Regions from separate parts of the Cellulomonas taurus genome, predicted to be linked through region 1. Evidence: riboswitches for the same ligand, from Rfam matches in the RefSeq annotation. Region 1 holds a riboswitch; the other holds the start of a gene.
What was found. A riboswitch is a leader RNA that binds a small molecule or an ion and turns the genes downstream of it on or off. The one in region 1 is predicted to bind S-adenosylmethionine.

Region 1 (4,204 bases):
GGCCGACCACCTCGGAGTCGTGGTGGATCGCTAGGCCCACCCGAGCCCGCCGGTCCGACCACCAGCAGCGCGTCGTGCGCTAGTCCTCCACCACCGGCCCGCACCCCGCGGCGGCGGTGGCCGCGAGCGCGTCGATCCCGTGCACCCCGGGTCGCGGGTCGTCCTCCACCGCCCAGCAGCCGTCCACCACGGCGTACCTGGCCCGCGGTCCCTCGGTGGTCCAGGCGTGCAGGGCGTCGATCAGCCGGTCCACCGCCTCCACCGGGGTGCCGACCCCGACGGATGCCCGCAGCGCACCGCCGGTGACGCCGAGCCGAGCCAGCAGGGGGTGTGCGCAGAACCGGCCGTCCCGCACGCCGATTCCCCACTCGGCGGACAGGTAGGCCGCCACCAGTCCCGGATCGTCCTCCCCGACAGTGAAGGAGACGACCCCCACCGGGTCAACGGAGTCGGGCCACAGCCGCAGCACCCGGACCCCCGCGATCCCCGACAGCCCGTCGGTCAGCCGCTCGCGCAGCGCGTGCTCGTGGGCGACCAGCGCCCCGGCCGGCAGCGCGGCCAGTTCCTCGCAGGCGGCGGCCAGCGCCACCGCACCGAGCACATTCGGCGACCCCGCCTCGTGCCGCGCCGGGGCGGGCTGCCACAGTGTGCGGTCGGTGCGCACGTCCCGGACGGCGCCGCCCCCGGCCAGGTACGGCCTGCCCTGGTCCAGCCAGTCCCGGCGACCGACCAGCGCACCGGCGCCGAAGGGGGCGTAGGTCTTGTGACCGGAGAACGCCACGTAGTCGACGCCGGAGTCGACGAGGGAGAACGGACGGTGCGGGACGAGCTGCGCGCCGTCGATCAGCAGACGCGCCCCGGCCTCATGGGTGAGCGCGACCAGCTCGGCCAGCGGCAGGCTCTCCCCGGTGACGTTCGACGCACCCGTGACGGTGACCAGCGCGTAGGGGGTGCGGGCCAGTTCCTCCCGCAGCAGCTCGAGCGTGGCGGCGGCGGTCGGGCCGCTGGTCAGCACCGTCGCGCGCCGGTCGTCGCCGCCGGTCGTCTGCACCCAGGGCAGCAGGTTGGCGTGGTGCTCGCAGTCCAGGACCAGCACCGCGCCCGGCACGCACCCGGCCAGCAGGTTGAGCGCGTCGGTGGTGTTCCGCACGATCACCGCCACGTCCTCGTCCCGGGCGCCGACGAACCGGGCGATCGTCTGCCGCGACGTCTCGTACAGCGCGGTGGACACCTGGGACAGGTACCCGGCACCGCGGTGCACCGAGGCGTACAGCGGCAGCACCTCGGTCACCCGGGCGGCCACCGACTCCAGAGCGGGGGCGGACGCCGCGTAGTCGAGGTTGGCGTACGGCACGGTGCGGCCGTCGACCAGCGGGACCGGGGTGTCACCCCCGACCACCGGCAGCAGGACGTCGACCCGGTTCAGGGTGGGTGTGGACATGGTGGACCTCCGACAGGTGGAGGGTCGCCGACATGACCCGGCGGACCCCGCGCTTGCTCAGCACCGGACGGTGCTGGGCCAGGTCGTCACCCGGGGCACCCCGCCGCGGAGGGAGGGTTGCCGGCCAGCAAGCCGGGGCTACGCGCTGGCACTCATGACCTGCGCCCACGATGAACCGGCGGTTCGGGATCCGTCAAGAGCTGCTCACAGTGCGGTCGGTCCTGGCATCGACGGCCCCGGCTGACTATGGTCGCCGCACACCATCCAGAGCGGCCGAGAGATCTGGCTCGACGACGCCGCAGCAACCCAGGCCACACCGGCCCAGGGTGCTACCGCCAGGACCGATGGAGGAGCGATGACCGAAGCACCCCTGCCCTACCGCCTGCTCACCGGACCGGACGACCGGTCGTTCTGCGAGCGGGTCAGCGCCGCGCTGGCCGAGGGCTATCAGCTGTACGGCAGCCCGACCGCGACCTACGACGGCGACCGGGTGATCGTCGCGCAGGCAGTGATCCTGCCGACCGCCCCCGAGCCGACGGTGCGTCCGCTGTGAGCGCCGGATACGCGGGTGATCTGACCCCCCAGCAGACCTGGGAGCTGCTCGCCGACGACCCGACAGCCCTGCTGGTCGACGTCCGCACCGAGGGCGAGTGGCGCAGCATCGGCGTGCCCGACCTGGACGGTCGGGTGGGCTTCGTGGAGTGGGTCGACGGACAGGGTCGACCGAACCCCGACTTCCTGGCGCAGCTGGCGGAGCTGGGTGTCACCGACGGCCGTCCGGTGGTCTTCCTCTGCCGATCCGGCGTGCGCTCCGTCGCCGCGGCGACCACCGCCACCGCCGCCGGGATCGGTCCGTCGTACAACGTGCTGACCGGCTTCGAGGGCGATGTCGGGCCGGACGGGGCCCGCGGACACTGGGGCTGGCGGGCCGAAGGCCTGCCCTGGCGGTCGCTGTGACGGCGGCGGGGCCCGGCGACTGGCAGGACGGCACCCTCCCCCGGGACACCCTGCGGCCGGACACCCTGGCGGTGCGGGGCGGCACGGTGCGGAGCGGCTTCCACGAGACCTCCGAGGCGCTGTTCCTGACCCAGGGCTACGTCTACGACCGCGCCGCCGATGCCGAGGCGGCCTTCGCCGGGGAGTCGGATCGCTTCCTGTACTCCCGCTACGGCAACCCGACGGTGAGCACCTTCGAGGAACGTCTGCGCCTGATCGAGGGTGCCGAGGCCTGCTACGCCACCGCCTCCGGGATGAGCGCGGTGTTCACGGCGCTCGCGGCCCTGGTCGGCAGCGGTTCCCGGATCGTGGCCGCCCGGGCGCTGTTCGGGTCGTCGGTGGTGATCTTCGACGAGATCCTCGCGAAGTGGGGCGTGCGCACCGACTACGTCGACGGCCACGTGCCGGAGCAGTGGGAACAGGCGCTCGCCACCCCGGCTGACGTGGTGTTCTTCGAGACGCCGTCCAATCCGATGCAGGACCTGGTGGACATCGCCCGGGTCAGTGCGCTGGCCCACGCCGCCGGTGCGGTCGTGGTGGTCGACAACGTGTTCGCCACCCCGGTGCTGTCCCGGCCGCTGCTGTTCGGCGCGGATGTGGTCGTCTACTCGGCGACCAAGCACATCGACGGGCAAGGCCGGGTGCTCGGCGGCGCGATCCTGGGCAGCGACGACTTCGTGCACGGGCCGGTGCAGACCCTGATCCGCAACACCGGGCCGTCGCTCAGCCCGTTCAACGCCTGGGTGCTGCTCAAGGGCCTGGAGACGCTGTCCCTGCGGGTGCGGCACCAGACCGCCTCCGCGCTGACCGTCGCCACCTGGCTGGAACAGCACCCGGCGGTGGCCCAGGTCCGCTACCCCTATCTGCCCTCGCACCCGCAGCACGCCCTGGCGCTGACCCAGCAGGACGGCGGCGGCACCGTGGCGACCTTCACCCTGCACCAGGAATCGAAGGAGTCGACGTTCCGGGTGCTGGACCGGCTCCGGGTGATCGACATCTCGAACAACCTCGGTGACGCGAAGTCGATGGTCACGCATCCGGCGACCACCACCCATCGCAAGCTCGGCGCCGCCGGACGAGCGGCGGTCGGGATCGGGGAGTCCACCATCCGACTGTCGGTCGGGTTGGAGGACCCGCAGGACCTGATCGACGACCTGGCCCAGGCGCTCGACGACTGACCGGCCGGGGACCTGGGTGCGCAGGGCACCTACCGACCGGCCGGGGACCTGGGTGCGCCCTCGACCCGCGGCCCGGAAGCCGCATGCCCCTGCGTCGGCCTGGTCGACCCCGGCTCGACTCTGCGACCGCGCAGATCACGCGACCAGTCGGCGCAGCTCCGTCTCCACCCAGGCACCCTCGGTCAGCGGGTGCAGCACCAGGCCGTCCACCCCCGTCCGCTCCGCCAGCTCGCGCAGCTCGGCCAGCAGCAGATCGGCGGTGGTGACGACGCGGGTCGCGGCCGGTGACCAGGTCAGGCCGGTGAGCGCGTCCAGGTACTCCAGGTCGGCACGCTTGCGCCGGGCTGCCCGCTCGTCCACGGCCAGCACCACGTCCAGGTCGAGCAGCAGGGTCACCTGGTGCCGCTGCCGACCGGCCGCGGCGATGCCCTGAGCTGCCAGGTCGACCCAGGAGGTCAGCTCGGCGACAGTGGACAGGTCGGCGGAGAACGCCAACCGGATCACGTCGGCCCGAGCGGCGGCGATCAGCAGCTCGGCGCTGTCGCCCGGTCGGTGTTCGATCCCGGCGCCGGCCGGTGCGTGCAGGGCG
Region 2 (4,204 bases), 480 kb from region 1:
ACCACCCCGGCGGCCTCGGCCCGGGACCGACGGGCGTCGGCGGCGGCCAGCAGCTCGGCGTGCACCGCCTCGCGGCCCTCGGTCAGACCGGTGGCGAGGGTGACGACCTCGACCACCTTCTGGTCGGCGAAGGCCAGCCACGACTTCAGGGTGTCGGCCAGGTCCGGCTCGTCCTGCACGTCGTGCGGCACGTGGAACAGGGAGGTGGAGGTGCCGACGGCGGTCTGCTCGGCGCCGAGCCCTTCCAGCCGCTCCAGGGTGGTGAGTGCCGCGTCCAGGTCGGCGCGCCAGATGTTGTGGCCGTCGATCACGCCACCGACCAGCACCTTGTCCGCCAGGGCCGCCCGGGTCGCGTCGGAGACGGTGGGCAGCGAGCCGCGGACCAGGTCCAGGGCGACGCCCTCGATCGGTGCCTCGGCCAGCACGTCCAGTGCCTCGCGCAGCTCGCCGTAGGGAGCGGCCACCAGCAGAGCCGGGCGATCGTCCACGGCCAGCTCGGCGCCGAGCACCTGGTAGGCGCGCTCGGTCGCGGCCAACAGCCGGTCGGCGTCGACGCCGGTGGAGTCGGAGACCAGCGCGGGCTCGTCGATCTGCACCCAGGTGGCACCGGCGGCCTTGAGCGCCCGGAGCAGCTCGACGTAGACCGGGAGCACGTCGTCGAGGCGGTCGATCGGGGCGGTGCCGTCGGTGCTCTTGGCCAGGGCCAGGAAGGTCACCGGTCCGACGATCACGGGCCGGGTCAGCACGCCGTCGGCCAGCGCCTCGGCGAACTCCCGCACCGGTCGGTCCGAGGAGTAGGCGAAGGTGGTGTCGGCACCGATCTCCGGCACCAGGTAGTGGTAGTTGGAGTCGAACCACTTGGTCATCTCCAGCGGCAGGTCGTCCCCGCGGCCGCGCGCCACCGTGGAGTACCCGGCCAGGTCCAGCCCGCCGTCGGCGTCGCGCAGGTCGGCGAACCGCTCCGGCACCGCACCCAGCACGACAGCGGCGTCCAGCACCTGGTCGTAGAAGGAGAAGGCACTGGGGATCGCCGGCAGCGTGGTGCTCAGACCCAGCTCGGCGAGCCGGGTGCGGGTGCGGCGGCGCAGGTCGGCGGCGGTGGCCTCGACCTCGGCGGCGGTGGAACGTCCGGCCCAGAACGACTCGATGGCCTTCTTGAGCTCACGCCGGGGTCCGATGCGCGGGTAGCCCAGGACGATGCCGGCGGGGAACGGGTGGGTGTGGGTCATCTTCGCCTCAGCTGGTCGGGACAGGAGTGGGTGACACGCTCACCCGGGCGGCCCTCGGTGCGCCGTCGCCGCCGAGTCCGGCGCCGTCGAGCAGGTCGAGAGCAGGTCCTGCGTTGTTGAAGGTGTAGAGGTGGACACCGGGGGCGCCACCGTCGAGCACCGCGTTCACCAGGTCGATGCCCAACCGGGTGCCCACCCGGTGCCGGGCTGCCGCCTCGGTCTCCGGGTCGAAGGCGTCCAGCCGGGACAGCACCGACTCGGGCACCTCGACGCCGGTGAGCTGCTGCACCCGGCGCAGCCGCGCCGGGTCGGTCATCGGGATGATGCCGGGCACGATCGGGATGGTCACCCCGGCGTCCCGGGCCAGCGCCACCAGCTCCAGATAGGAGGGGGCGTCGTAGAACAGCTGCGTGATCGCGAAGTCGGCACCGGCTGCCTGCTTCGCCAGCAGTGCGGCGATGTCCTGCTCCCGGGTGCTGCCCGCCCCGGCGTTGCCGCGCGGGAATGCGGCCACCGCCACCGACAGCGGCCGCACCGTGGCCCGGACCGCCTGGGCCGGGCTGGAGGCACAGCGCCGGGCCTCGATCTCCCGCAGCAGTTCGACCAGGGCGCTCGCGGTGGGCAGACCGTCCGGGTGCGCCTGCCAGGAGCCGTCGGTCGGCGGGTCACCGCGCAGGGCCAGGAAGGCCCGCACCCCCTCGTCCAGGAACTCTTCGACGGTCGCCGCCAGCTCGGCCCGCGACGTCCCCACGCAGGTGAGGTGGGCGATCGGGGTCAGGGAGGTCTCGCGCAACAGTCGGCGGACCAGGGTCCGGGTGGTGTCCCGGGTGGAACCGCTCGCCCCGTAGGTCACCGACACGAAGTCGGGCCGCACGTCGGCCAGTGCCCGGACGGTGGACCAGAGCTTGGGCGCGGCGTTCGGGTTGCGCGGCGGGTACAGCTCGAAGGACACCGTGGGTCGCTCGATCGCGCCCAGACCGTCGGGGTACTCACCTGCGCTCATGCTTGCTCCATCGGTCCTGGCGGAAGCACCCGCACCCGCTCTCGCGGGGGGTTGCTGCGACGTCGACGAGCCAGGTCTCTCGGTCGCTCTGGATGGGTGGCGCAACGCTAGGTCTCCGGGGCGGAGGCTGGCAAGCATTCCTGTCATGTCAGGCCCGGGCCGTTGACACCCGGTGCCGCGCGGCCATAGCTTCGGCGCCATTCGCCCGGCCGTCCGCCCAGCCCGCGCCCGGTCATCCGAACGCCCGGCACCTCCGTGTGGAGCTCATCCACCGATCCAGGAGGTTGTCATGCGTCTGCACCGCTCCGACCCGACCGAGTCCGTCACCGTCGACGACCCGGCTCCGGCCACCCCAGCCCGTCGCAGCCTGCTCCGCCTCGGCGGGGTCTCGGTGCTCGGGGCCGCCGCCGTGCTCGGCACCGCGTCCACCGCGCAGGCGGGCGGGGGCGCCGGTGCCGGATCCGCGCGCAGCGTGCCCACGGTCGCCGACCTGCGCGCCCTCAATCCGAAGAAGGACGACGTGGTGCTGGTCATCGGCTACGCCGCCGCCGGTGACGGTGGTGCCCTGCTGATGCGCTGGGATGCCGCCTCCACCGCCGAGCCGAACGGGGGCACCGTGATCGCCCGGGCCACCTCCCCGGCGACCGGCCGCTGGCACCTGGTGCACGAGGGCACCGTCGACTTCCGGCAGTTCGGCGTGCTCGGCCCGGACACCCCGGCCGACGACGCGCTGGATGCCCTGGTCGCCGACCCGACGGTGCGGCGGATCGAGGCGCACACCGACCTGAACTTCGTCCGGCGGCACCGGTTCAGCCGCTCCGACCTGGTGCTCGACTTCGGCAACCACCTGGTCACCACCGAGGGGATCGAGCCCGCGGCGGCCAACGACCCGTTCGCTGCCGTGCTGTTCTTCCAGGGCGCCGTCACCGATCAGGTCGTCACCGGTGCGCTGCCCTCGGACCTGCCCGAGCAGGTCGACATCCTGCCGGTGCCCGACTCCGCGGCCTTCACCGTCGGGCAGTGGTGGGCGGTGCAGACCAACCCCCGGCCCGGTGGCGGCAGCGCCGAACGGGAGCTGATGTACCTGCTGCAGATCACCCAGATCGTCGACGGCACGCATGTCCGGGTCGGCTACAAGACCGGCTGGGCGCTCACCGCCGGGCGCACCCTCACCTGGACCCGGGTGGACCCGGTGCAGCGGGTCACCGTGCAGCGGATGCGGTTCCTGGGCACCGGGTCGGACCAGATCACCGGCTCGCACCCGGTCGCCTTCGAGTACGCCACGCACTGCGACGTGCACCAGATCGACGCCGAGCGCACGTTCTGGCCGGTGATCATGCGGCGGTGGAACACCACCTACGTCACCTCCCAGTGCTCGCTGCGCAATCCGGTCAGCGTGACCCTGGGTGGTGCGGGGTACCTGACCCAGCAGATCAGCTGCCTGTACGCGCAGGTCCGGGACTGCCGCACCTCGAACGCCCGCCACCTGAACGACTTCACCTGCGCTGCGTACTCGATGGTGCAGAACTGTCACGGCGACGGGGACGTGCAGGGCCCGTTCGTCACCCACGGCCAGTACGAGCACGACCTGACCTACATCGGGAACAGCGGGCTGATGACCTTCGCCAACTCCGGGGCGACCTGGGGTGGTCGCGCGAAGCGGGTGACCGTCCGGCAGCAGGTCACGGCGCTGTTCTTCGCCCGGGTCGGGGTCATCGACCTCACCCTGGAGGACTGCCAGGTAGTCAAGGACCCGAGCATGCCGGACTACCCGAGCTGGATGTGGGTCAACGCCGACGGTCTGCAGATGCGCGGCTGCCGGGTGGACGCCCGGTTCCAGCTGTCCCAGGCCACCGCGGTGTCGGCGCGTCCGACGGTGATCGAGGACTGCGTGATCGGGTTGACCGCGGCGGATGCCACCCTGCCGTTCATCGCGGCGAACGTGACCACGCCCGTGCATCTGGTGCGCACC

Region 2: it holds a riboswitch for S-adenosylmethionine, as region 1 does, so the genes downstream of both, HGK68_RS00430 (methylenetetrahydrofolate reductase) here and HGK68_RS14130 (DUF1737 domain-containing protein) in region 1, are expected to answer to the same signal.

What each region holds. Positions count from the first base shown of each region.
Region 1 covers NZ_CP051884.1:3,048,039-3,052,242, forward strand. The annotation lists gene HGK68_RS14120 (pentapeptide repeat-containing protein) at 1-34, shown strand, start outside; gene HGK68_RS14125 (aminotransferase class V-fold PLP-dependent enzyme) at 80-1,441, opposite strand; SAM riboswitch class IV at 1,486-1,601, opposite strand; SAM riboswitch class I at 1,699-1,792, shown strand; gene HGK68_RS14130 (DUF1737 domain-containing protein) at 1,797-1,994, shown strand; gene HGK68_RS14135 (rhodanese-like domain-containing protein) at 1,991-2,398, shown strand; gene HGK68_RS14140 (O-succinylhomoserine sulfhydrylase) at 2,395-3,615, shown strand; gene HGK68_RS14145 (hypothetical protein) at 3,751-4,204, opposite strand, start outside.
Region 2 covers NZ_CP051884.1:94,897-99,100, forward strand. The annotation lists gene metE (5-methyltetrahydropteroyltriglutamate--homocysteine S-methyltransferase) at 1-1,229, opposite strand, end outside; gene HGK68_RS00430 (methylenetetrahydrofolate reductase) at 1,237-2,232, opposite strand; SAM riboswitch class I at 2,237-2,331, opposite strand; gene HGK68_RS00435 (peptidase C14) at 2,522-4,204, shown strand, end outside.